2 regions of the Peribacillus sp. NPDC101480 genome follow, and region 2 is predicted to be linked to the other one. Evidence: riboswitches for the same ligand, from Rfam matches in the RefSeq annotation. Region 2 holds a riboswitch; the other holds the start of a gene.
The links. A riboswitch is a leader RNA that binds a small molecule or an ion and turns the genes downstream of it on or off. The one in region 2 is predicted to bind S-adenosylmethionine.
Positions count from the first base shown of each region.

Region 1 (6,025 bases), on a different contig from region 2:
GCATCAATTTCACCTTCACTTAAAGCAAGGTTCGGTTGGATATAATCATTGAAAGTGACCAGTTCAATATTAAGCCCTTCCTCTTTCGCTATGTCGACAATGTATTCCCATGTTCTTGTATCCCCGCTGCTGACACCGACTTTTACTGTTTTCACATCATCCGAACCGCCTGATGCACCTTCTTCTTTCCCGCATGCTGCAGACAAGATGGCCAATGCCAATACTATGATCGTTAATAAGATTTTCTTCATTTCTCCTACCTCCTGTTATTTTTATCTTCTTCTGATTTTTCTTGAAACAAAATTCCCGGTGGATTGCAGTAATTGAACGATGATCACGAGCGCCGCCACTGTGACGATCATCGTCATCGTATCAAACCTTTGATAACCGTAAGCCAAAGCTAAATCTCCGACCCCGCCTGCACCGACGGCACCTGCCATGGCCGTAGATCCAACAAGCCCGATTGTCGCTGTTGTAAATGTAAGGATCAACGAACTAAGTCCCTCAGGAATCAAAAAACGATAAATGATTTGCCATGTCGTCGCCCCCATCGCCTGAGCTGCCTCGATGATCCCTTTGTCCACTTCCAACAGGGAGTTCTCCACAAGCCGGGCGATATAAGGAGCCGCGTAAAAGATTAGCGGAACAATGGCCGCATTCGTTCCGATCGCACTGCCTACAATCATTCTGGTAAACGGAATAAGTGCTACTAGCAAGATGATGAAAGGAACCGACCGCAATATATTGATGATCGGGTTCAATACATTAAAGACCCATTTATTCTCCAGGATATGGCCCTTTCTTGTAATGACAAGCAGGATACCAAGCGGAAGACCAATCAATCCGGAAAATACCAATGAGATGGCTACCATATAAAGTGTGTCACCGAAAGCTGTCGACAGCTGATCTGCCGTTATTTCCATTCCCCAAAGCGTATTACCCATTTATCTGCACCTCCTGGACGAGAATCCCCTCATCTTTAATATACTGATAAGCCTTGTCCACCTCATTTTTATTCCCGGTCACTTCGATGATCAAATTCCCGAAAGGCGTTTCCTGAATTTCAGAAATATTGGCTGATAAAACACTTAAATGAACATCATATTTCTTCGAGATGGTTGAAAGCAAAGGAGTACCCGAAGTAGTCCCAATAAAATTAATTTTCCAAATAATCGGGATATGGGACCCTATGCTTTTTAGGAAACTTTGTGGAATTTCGTCATGTATGACCGTTCTCACGAAGTTTTTTGCAATATCCGTTTGCGGCTTCGCAAAAACTTCGAAAACCGAACCTTGTTCAACGACGCATCCGCCCTCCATGACCGCTACCTTATTGCAAATTTCCCGAATGACAGACATCTCATGAGTGATTAGTAGAATGGTAATATTGTATTCTTTATTGATTTTCTTTAAGAGCTGCAGAACAGCACTCGTTGTTTGCGGATCCAATGCCGAGGTAGCTTCATCACACAATAAGATCGATGGATTGGTAGCCAATGCTCTCGCAATGCCGATCCGCTGCTTTTGACCGCCGGATAATTGTTCCGGATAACTCTTTGCTTTGCACGATAAGCCAACGAACTCCAACAGCTCGCCTACCCGCTTTTTGATTTCTTTACCAGGGGTTCCCGATAAAATCAGCGGCATGGCGATATTATCAAAAACGGTCTTTGAGTTTAGCAAATTGAAATGCTGAAAGATCATCCCGATTTTTTTCTTTTCTGCCCGCAATTCCTTCGCGCTCAATTTGGTTAAATCCTTGCCCCCAACAATCACCGAACCATCTGAAGGATGTTCAAGCAAATTGACCAACCTGATCAACGTACTCTTCCCGGCCCCGCTATAACCGACTACACCGAATATATCCCCCTTTTCCACTGTCAAATTAATGCCCTTCAAAGCCTCGACAGTCTGTTTCTTTGTTTGATATACCTTTTTAACATTTTGAAACTCAATCATCCAATCTCCCCCCATGTTGTTTATTTGTACGAATTCATTATCCAGAGAGAAGAGCTTTGCAACGCTTCATAATGATAGGGTTAAATTCGAAACTCACGAGTAAATCTGCGAAACTCATGAGTAATTGCACCAAATTTCCTAATAACCATATACATTTTGAATAAACAAAAGAGGCCTCTTCCGTCATCAGACAGAAGAGGCCTCTTTAGACATAAAAAAGAGTAAACTCTTAAATTAATTATCTAAGAAAAGCTCCTTCTTATCTTTCAAACTTTCGTCCGTTGGAATTAGCACAGTATTTTTACAAAAGTAAAAACCCGCTGCCGAGGTATCATAGGGCCAAGTCCCTCCACATCTCTTGATAAGAATTAACGTTATATTTAATTATGTCCTTCACTATATATTCTAATTTCTCTAAAGTCAACCCTATTTTTCATCGGTTAAAATATTTTCACAGTATAGTGATTGACGCTTTTTAATTATATTAATATAGTTAAATTTTATATTCTATAATGATTTGCCCATTCTCCATACTGGGTATATTTCATTTTCTTCCCTTATCTTCATCATGCCTGAATTCTTATATAAGCGAATCGCCCTTTGATTATCCGGAGAAACCCTTAAATGATATTCGGATACATTAAATCGCCCGAAAAAGTTTTCTGCATAGCGAACCAATTCCTTGCCAAGGCCTTTACTGCGGTATCCGGGAATAAGATAAAATAAATCTACATAGCCGATCTCAGTTCCTTCATACGCCCGAATTCGAAGTTCCATTTGCCCAATCGGTACTTGGTCCTTTTCAATGATCACCTGTCCCCCCGGGAATTTGCGGACCCTTTCTTCCATTCGTTGCAGATATGTATTTTCATCTCCAAAACCTGCCTCAGATCCAAAACTTACAACAAAGGAATCTTTCCTGAATTTAACGATAATATCTTTATCTTTGTCCGTATCAATGGTACGAAAGATCAACTTCATCCTCTCCTGTCATTTTAGTGAAATAGTTTTCAAGCAAAAAAAACACATTTCACTTACGGTCTTCATGATATTTCATTATTTACTTTTTCAAGCGTCTTATTTCATTTTCTCTGAAAGGATTTTTCCTTAATCCCTATAGGAATGGCCATAATATTAAATTAAAAACAAATGCAATATTGTTTGGTGAGTTCTAGTAATGGGGATTGGATTGGCACAAACAAATCTATTTAATTTTCGAGTCTAACTTTGCAGGGTAACCCTAAGTGAATGAATGTTCGAGAGGAATTTGTTTATTAAGCTCTAACTCAACTTTTTCCCAAGCATCCTTTTTCCCTTTCATTTACATTCCAATTATAATAGGTAAGTGGAATACATTTACATGATTATCCATTATAAAAATCATTGGAGGTATTGAAGATGAAAGTTGTTGCAATAGTGGGAAGTATCCGTAAAGAGTCTTACAACCTTAAGCTTGCCAAATATATTCAATCTAGATATCAAGATCGGTTCGATCTTGAAATATTGAACATTCGGGATTTACCTTTTTATGATCAAGATATTGAAAATGACCCTCCATCAGTTGTAAAAGAATTTAAAAGCAAAGTGGCCGAAGCAGATGCAGTTTTGTGGGTAACTCCTGAATACAACGGTACGATTCCAGGTGTATTGGGCAATGCAATCGATTGGTTATCACGTGTCGATAAAGTCTTGATCGGCAAACCATCATGGATCATGGGTGCTTCAATGGGGCAATTAGGAACGGTTAAAGCTCAATTGCATTTGCGTGAAATCTTATTCGCAATAGGCATCGCCTCCCCACTCCTTCCAGGGAATGAAGTATATGTTGGTGCAGTGCATGACAAAATCGATAACGAAGGCAGGCTTACACATGAGTCGACTGTCCAGTTTATCGATACGGTCGTCGATAATTTCATTAGCTGGTATAATCATCATACTCGTTAATGCTTAAAAAAAGACTCCCAGCAGGTTTGAGCCTGCTGGGAGTCTTTTTGCATCATTAAACAAAATTCATCCTCTTCCCGCCTGGAATGCAGGGTATTTCGTCATTCCTCCGTCAGCGAATAGAGTGATGCCCGTTACATAACTGGACTCTGAAGATGCCAGCCATGCAGCAACCGCAGCAATTTCTTCAGGCTTTCCGATATACCCCATCGGAATCATGCTTTCAAGATCCTTTTTCTTTTCGGGATCTTCAAGCTTGTCGGCATTAATTGGCGTGGCGATGGCTCCAGGACCAATGCTGTTCACACGGATTCCCTTTGGTGCATATTCAAGAGCCAGTGTCTCCGTAAGCAGCTTCACCCCGCCCTTGCTTGCTGCATAGTGAACGAATAAAGGCCAGGGAATCATCTCATGTACACTGGACATGTTTATAACATTCCCTTTAATGTCGTTCTCGACAAAATACTTGATAGCTTCACGGCAGCCCAAGAAATTTCCCGTTAAGTTGGTATTGATTACCCTATTCCAGTCGCTTAACGGCATCTCGTGAGACGGAACCGGATTTTCAATTCCTGCATTATTGATGAATATATCGAGTTTCCCGAAATTCTTTATCGCTGATTGAACAAGATTAATCACATCTTCTTCAACGGTGACATCGCCTTTTACTGCAATTGCTTCCCCGCCATTTGTTTTGATTTCCTCCATTACACTATCCGCTTCCTCTGATTTAGTGCGATAATTAACCACGACCTTTGCCTTTTCCTTGGCAAAGCGAATGGCCATCGCTTTCCCTAAACCAGTGGATGAACCGGTTATAACAACGACCTTACCTTCTAAATCTGTATACATTTAATCACCCTCCAATTAACTTTTTGCCATCCCGAGCATAATCCCAGCAATGATGATCAAGATAATTCCGATTATGATTCCAATTAGTTGGCGTTTCGTTTTCTTTTCACGTAAAATGATGATCCCGCCGAGAGTTGAGATGACAATGCCCATTTGCGAAAGGGAAAAACTAGTGGCCACTCCCACACGGGGCTGGGATATGAATAAAAACATATTCCCTGCAGCCCATATCAATCCCGGAATGATATTGCGAATCGTATATTTATTAAACGGTTTATGTTTAAAAGTCAATAACAGACCGCCTATCACCATCCCTATCGCTTGAGGGAACAACGCTGACCATCCATCAACATCGAAAAGACGGGCCACGACCACATAAACCAAATAACCGAATGTCGAGATGAGGAGAATAACAATTCCTTTCTTCAAGTTTCCCGATTTGCCCTCTTTTGATTCTTTATCCTCCAGTGAGGTCAAGACGATTCCTATAATAATGAAAACTAATGCCAAGACGCCTAAAATGATCGCTTTCATTGTGGACCATTCGTTAAAAACGATGACCCCGAATAAAGTCGTTGAAATGAGCTGCATTCCAGTAGATATCGGCATCGTTTTGGATACTCCCATTAAATCAATGCTCTTAAGCTGATTAGCTTGTCCAACGGCCCAAAACAATCCAGAGACAACCCCGACTCCAAACACGAGAAATGACAACTTAATATCGGCAAAAATATAAACACCTATTGAAAAAATCAATGCGCCAATGGTTGTACCCAGTGTTTGACTATATGGCCCACCCCCGAGTTTCACATTAAATAAAACGATGCTTCCCCAGAATAGTGCCGGCAAGAGAGCTAATAATATATCCATATTCAACCCCCATATATGTAAGTTCAAAGCTAATAAATTTCATTTTGTCTTCTTTTTAATATGTTCGCTTTATTTGAATTGACCCTTGGTAATTTTATGAAGTATTTTTGCAAAAATAGTGTTCAACACAAAGAAGGCTTCCGATGCTAATAATATCGGGAGCGTTTAGTTGGAGAAAAGACAGCTGTACTGCGGTCTTTCCCTTTATAAGATTATAAAAAAAGCAAACCTTATGCAGGTTTGCTTCCAGTTATAGATATGGAACTTATTTCTTCAAATGATATGGCACTGTCGTTACAACCACATTTCTTTTATAAAGTAAGTAGGCGCGAATCAGTAAACTTGATTGGTTATGAAGTATATTGTGCCAGCCCTTCTTCGGAATGAATTGGGGGATGAC
Region 1 is NZ_JBNNSB010000001.1:173,843-179,867, reverse strand. Features, by position in the region: gene ACQKMF_RS00945 (MetQ/NlpA family ABC transporter substrate-binding protein) at 1-251, opposite strand, end outside; gene ACQKMF_RS00940 (methionine ABC transporter permease) at 273-923, opposite strand; gene ACQKMF_RS00935 (methionine ABC transporter ATP-binding protein) at 937-1,959, opposite strand; SAM riboswitch class I at 2,216-2,327, opposite strand; gene ACQKMF_RS00930 (GNAT family N-acetyltransferase) at 2,467-2,934, opposite strand; gene ACQKMF_RS00925 (NADPH-dependent FMN reductase) at 3,358-3,903, shown strand; gene ACQKMF_RS00920 (SDR family oxidoreductase) at 3,970-4,755, opposite strand; gene ACQKMF_RS00915 (RhaT/GlcU family sugar-proton symporter) at 4,771-5,625, opposite strand; gene ACQKMF_RS00910 (APC family permease) at 5,891-6,025, opposite strand, start outside.
Region 1: it holds a riboswitch for S-adenosylmethionine, as region 2 does, so the genes downstream of both, ACQKMF_RS00935 (methionine ABC transporter ATP-binding protein) here and ACQKMF_RS17870 (YezD family protein) in region 2, are expected to answer to the same signal.

Region 2 (6,025 bases):
TGTTTATGAAGAGAATGTAGTGGCTGCGAGACAAGACCATGTCCTCGTTAGTGCGTTTCATCCAGAATTAACAGGTGATGATCGTTTTATGCAGCTTTTCATTGAAATGGTGAAGACATCCATAAGTAAGGCCGAATTGAAAACCTGTTAAAAAATGAAGCTGTCCTATTAATAGGACAGCTTTACTTTTGAAAGCTCAAAACCCTATATAAATACATATTGCTTGAATTAAATATTCTTTACTTTTGTAATTAAAAAAGGTAAGTAAACACTCACTAAATTTCGGTGTTGAAAGGGGAATGTATATGACAGCAAGAGTTGCAGTACAGGAGGAGCAAGCGGTATTGGCCGAGCCACATGTTTGAAATTCGCAGCAAAAGGGGACAAGGTCGTTGTTGCGGATTTTAATGAAGAAATGGGACAGGAAACCGTTGAACAGATAACAGCGGATGGCGGAGAGGCCATTTTTGTAAAAACGGATGTTTCTAAGCAGGAGGATGTTGAATCCTTAATCAAAAAAGCAGCGGAAAGATTCGGAAGGATCGATATCATGTTTAATAATGCCGGCATCGGTGCAGGCGGTATGATCCCCAATCAAGATATGGAGGGTTACTTCAAAACGATTGGAGTGAATCAGCACGGAGTTGCCTTTGGAATCATGGCAGCAGGACGGAAAATGAAGGAGCTAGGTAACAAGGGGGTCATTATTAATACCGCTTCTGTGTTTGGCTACTTAGCTTCCCACGGAACCTTTGCCTATCAGGCGACTAAAGGAGCTGTAAGAATTATGACACAGACCGCCGCTTTGGAATTGGGTGCTTATGGCATACGGGTAGTGGGCATTGCGCCAGGCGGGGTTGACACTCCTATCATTCAAGGCTATAAAGATATGGGAATCATCGATAAATTGAATGCAAGTCAAATGCGCGGTAAATTAATTAAGCCAGAAGCCGTTGCAAATGCCGTCTATCTATTATCGTTAGAGGAAGCAATGCGATCAATGGAAGTGTAGTCATGGTCGATGATGGCTATGCATCCTTTAAGTGATTTTCTGTAAAAGAAAACTTCGTCCCAATTTAGACGATGTTTTCTATTTATGATATATGGGAATATTGAATTCTAATGAATCAAAGGTAATATTGACCGATTGATACCATCGGGATATCATGTTAAATAGATTGGTGACACCGGTCTTATCATCATAAAAGAAGGTTGATATTTTTGAAAAAAGGGCAGCAAACGAAAGAACGAATCATAAATGTAGCCCGGACTCTTTTTGCCACTAAAGGTTTTGACATGACAAGAACGAATGAAATTGCCTCTGCATGCAATGTTTCCGAAGCTACTATTTACAAATACTTTGACAGCAAAAAAGATTTGCTATTAGCTACAATTACCCCTGATGAGAAAGAGGAAACTGAAGATGGGACTAGCCATCTATCCACGGATGATCTAGTGGAGAATCATGTTTGCACCATGATAAATAAAATTCTTGATAATAAAGAACAATTTTCGATACTATTCAGGGAAACACAATTCGATCAAGATATTTCGAAGCAATATGTAGATCAGATTTTCAAGCCGAATGCCAGGCATATTGAAATACAGAAGAGAATAGATAGTGGTGAGATACAATATATCTCTGATATTATCCTATTTAATGTAGGGATCATTTCATTCACATTGGCATTATCTACACATTATGAGATCCACCAGCAGAAAAAGGAGCCATATTTTACTTCTGAACGAATTAAGAGCATTGCTCAACTTTTGGTATATGGTATTCATGGAAAACAAAAACATACATAATGAAACGGTCATATTGAAGGGCTTTAGCATCAAGCCGCAAATATGACCGTTTTATTTTCCTTCAGAGTAGATGTCCAGAGTGTAAGATTTGACTTATATTTTTCAGACTATTACGATAAATGCATACTGTACGAAATGCTTTACGAAGATTTTATCTGGCAATCATGTAATATTGGAGGGGTATATTAAATGAGCGATATCGTAATTTTATCAGGAAGTCCGGCTATTCCGTCCAGAACGGACATTTCACTAAAACATATTCAATCATTAGTCGAAAACGAAGGATTTACTACAGCTTATTTCTCAATCACGGATTTCTCAGCAGATGATTTATTCAAAGGCAAATATAATAGCGAAGATATCTTAAAGCTTTCAGAGAAAATTCAAGCAGCTAGAGGTGTCATTATTGGTTCACCGGTTTATAAGGCTTCTTATACAGGTGTATTGAAGGCCTTGATTGATTTGCTGCCAGAAGGTGCTTTTAAGGGTAAGCCAGTACTGCCAATCATGATTGGCGGAAGTAACAGGCATCTATTGGCGATTGACTATGCACTTAAACCATTAATTTCAATATTAAAAGGCGAGCCGCTGCAGGGCATTTATTTTGTTGATAAGGAAATAGATAAACAGAATTCAGAAAAACCGATAAATGATTTGCATTTAATTGATCGGGTCCAGAGTCAAGTTCAAGAATTTGTAGAAGCGATACAGTTAAGAAATTAATGAATTCGAGTAATCCCTTCGTTTAAAAGGACTGGAATTCGAGAAATTATTTTTTCGGATAGATGACAGGCGCCAATTATAGGCTTGTTAATGAAAATAGACTCATTTTTTTGGAGGCTTTATCTAAAAAGACGAGTCTATTTTCATATTTACATGAACATAAAATCATAATCGGAATAGTGTGTATAAAAATAACAGTTCATCCATAATATTAAACCAAGTTATTTTATAAGAAAACTCCATTGACAAGGATTAAATATATGTTAATATTTAAAATAATAAAACTTATCCAGAGCGACGGAGGGAATTGGCCCTTTGAAGTCCAGCAACCTGCATGGTCGATGCAAGGTGCTACCTCCAACAAAATGTTGATCATTTTGGAAGATAAGGTAAAGATATTTACCTTGGGATCTTTCCATCATGGAAAGATTTTTGCTTTTTGGAAAGTTGTAGGCAAACCATAACAATGTAAGGTTGTTTGGAATTATATAAATCTAAGAAATTCATTTGATCAGCGGTGAAAATAAGAAATTCGCGGATTTTCTTAAAGGAGGAACAGGCTTGGATAAAGAGAATCAGCTTGAAGAAATATTTGAACGACTTCAAGAAATGCTTAATTCTATGAAATATGGGTCCATTACACTTATTGTCCAGGATGGTAAAATCATTCAAATGGAAAGAAATGAAAAATTAAGAATTAAATAAGGTATCTGCTGACTAGAAAAACTAGAGGCGGGTTTAACTGATATAAAGAGAGTATTGGTTAGATTCGTCTCTTTTTTCCTAGAGTCAAATAAACTGGAGAAGATTACAACGGGTATTGATCAACAGTTACTCTAACCTGATACAGCAAGTTTTAGAGGGGGCTACAAAGTTGGCTGCATTAATAAACTATGAAAATTTCAACACTGGGGATTTCCCTGTATTTCCCGAAGACAGTGAGACAAAAGGTGCTTTGGAAGTTCTGCAATGGGCGAATGACCATTATGGAAACGAACTGATTTATGCTTGCAGTTTTGGCATTGAAGGCATCGTGCTTACGGATTTATTGGCGAAGGTCAATCCTTCTGCCAAAATAGTTTTCCTTGATACAGATGTTCATTTTGAGGAAACTTATCAATTGATCGAGCAAGTGAAAAAGCGATATCCAAAGCTTTCGATAGAAATGAAGAAACCTGCCTTGACGCTTGAGGAACAAGCAGCGGAATATGGGGATGAATTATGGGTTAGAGATTCAAATAAGTGCTGTAACATCCGTAAAATCATTCCGCTTACCGATGTGCTTTCAACGGCAACAGCATGGCTTTCGGGACTGCGGAGGGAGCAATCCGAGACAAGGGCTTCGACCGAGTATATCAATAAGGATAATAAGTTCAAGTCAGTTAAAATATGTCCACTCATACATTGGACATGGAAAGATGTTTGGCGCTATGCCCATAAAAACGGACTTCCATATAATATCCTGCATGATAATGGATATCCGAGCATTGGATGTAAAACATGTACAGCACCAGCCTTCAATGCAGATGATTTACGCTCTGGCCGTTGGCAAGGAGCTCAAAAAACGGAATGCGGATTGCATTTATCTTAAATAAATAGAAACCATAGGGGGAAATTAGCATGACAATCAGTTTACCGCACGGAGGAACACTAATCGATCTTTGGGAACCAAATTATGATATTAGTAAAATAACAAAGTCGATCGAAATCGATGAAATTGCTTTAAGTGATCTTGAATTGATAGGCACTGGTGCCTACAGTCCAATTAAAGGATTCTTTACAAAAAGTGACTATGAGACAGTGGTCAAGGATATGAGGCTTAGCAGCGGTCATGTATGGAGCATCCCGATTACGCTGCCTTTGACCGAAGAAACTGCCGAAACCCTTACTATAGGTGAAGAAGTAACGTTGACTCATGAAGGTGAAACATACGGGGTTCTCTCCGTTTCCGATATATACACACCAGATAAGCAATTGGAAGCGACATTAGTTTATCAAACGGATGATGAGAAGCATCCAGGAGTGAAAAATTTATATAACCGCGGTGATGTATATGCCGGCGGGGAAATAAAGTTGATCAAGAGAATAGAGCGTCCGCAGTTTCAAGCTAATTATTTGGACCCGGTCGAGACAAGGAAAGCTTTTGCTGAAAAGGGCTGGGAAACGGTTGTCGGCTTCCAAACCAGGAACCCTGTTCACCGTGCACATGAATACATTCAAAAGACAGCATTGGAGATTGTCGACGGCTTATTCTTAAATCCTCTCGTAGGTGCCACTAAATCAGATGACATTCCGGCAGATGTAAGAATGGAAAGCTATAAAGTGCTGCTTGAAAAATATTATCCTAAGGATCGCGTCTCCCTTGCAGTTTTCCCTGCTGCCATGCGTTATGCAGGACCTAGAGAAGCCATTTTCCATGCCATGGTCCGTAAAAATTATGGTTGCACCCATTTTATCGTCGGACGTGATCATGCGGGTGTGGGCGATTATTATGGCACATATGATGCTCAAAAAATCTTTGGGAATTTCAACGCAGATGAGTTAGGGATCACGCTATTATTCTTTGAACATAGTTTTTATTGTAAAGAATGTGGCAATATGGCTTCCGCTAAAACTTGTCCTCATGGCAAGGAAGACCATGTCATCCTGTCTGGAACGAAAGTAAGGGAAATGCTGCGTAACGGAGAAATTCCTCCAGCTACCTTTAGCCGTAAAGAAGTCATCGAGGTATTGATCGAAGGTCTAAAAAAGAATGAAGTTTATAACTGATCGGACATAAATTGAAGGACCACATGAAGAGGGGGATTATTAATGAGTAAAAGTACGAATGTCACTTGGCATGAAACGTCATTGACCAAGGAGCTCCGCCGGAAGCAAAACGGCCATGAAAGCACAGTTCTATGGTTCACTGGTCTCTCGGGCTCCGGAAAATCAACGATTGCGAACGCGGTCGCTAAAGAGTTATATAATCGGAATATTCGAAGTTATGTTTTGGATGGTGATAATATCCGCCACGGATTAAATAAAGATTTAGGTTTTTCTGAAGAAGATCGAACCGAGAATATTAGACGAATCGGTGAGGTTTCCAAGTTATTCGTGGATAGTGGGCAGTTCGTATTGACCGCCTTCATATCACCTTTCAGGGCAGATCGGCAGATTGTACGTGATTTACTCGATGAAGGGGAGTTTATTGAAGTATACATAAAGTGTCCGATCGAAGAGTGCGAAGTGCGTGATCCAAAAGGTCTTTATGACAAGGCGCGTAAAGGAATCATTAAAGATTTTACCGGAATCGACTCTCCATACGAAGAACCTGAACAACCGGAAATCACTTTAGAATCCGACCAATACAGCATTGAAGAGTGCGTTGAACAGGTAATCGGCTATTTGACAGCAAAGAAAGCGATCTAATCAAGGAGGAAATGTAATGGTTTACGAGAAATTTTGGTCGGAAAATCCACTAATCGCTAAAAATAAAACGGAAATCTGGAAA
Region 2 is NZ_JBNNSB010000005.1:151,505-157,529, reverse strand. Features, by position in the region: gene pdxT (pyridoxal 5'-phosphate synthase glutaminase subunit PdxT) at 1-151, shown strand, start outside; partial or broken gene ACQKMF_RS17885 (SDR family NAD(P)-dependent oxidoreductase) at 362-1,047, shown strand; gene ACQKMF_RS17880 (TetR/AcrR family transcriptional regulator) at 1,222-1,809, shown strand; gene ssuE (NADPH-dependent FMN reductase) at 1,999-2,532, shown strand; SAM riboswitch class I at 2,815-2,923, shown strand; gene ACQKMF_RS17870 (YezD family protein) at 3,094-3,237, shown strand; gene ACQKMF_RS17865 (phosphoadenylyl-sulfate reductase) at 3,419-4,123, shown strand; gene sat (sulfate adenylyltransferase) at 4,153-5,301, shown strand; gene cysC (adenylyl-sulfate kinase) at 5,344-5,943, shown strand; gene ACQKMF_RS17850 (nitrite/sulfite reductase) at 5,960-6,025, shown strand, end outside.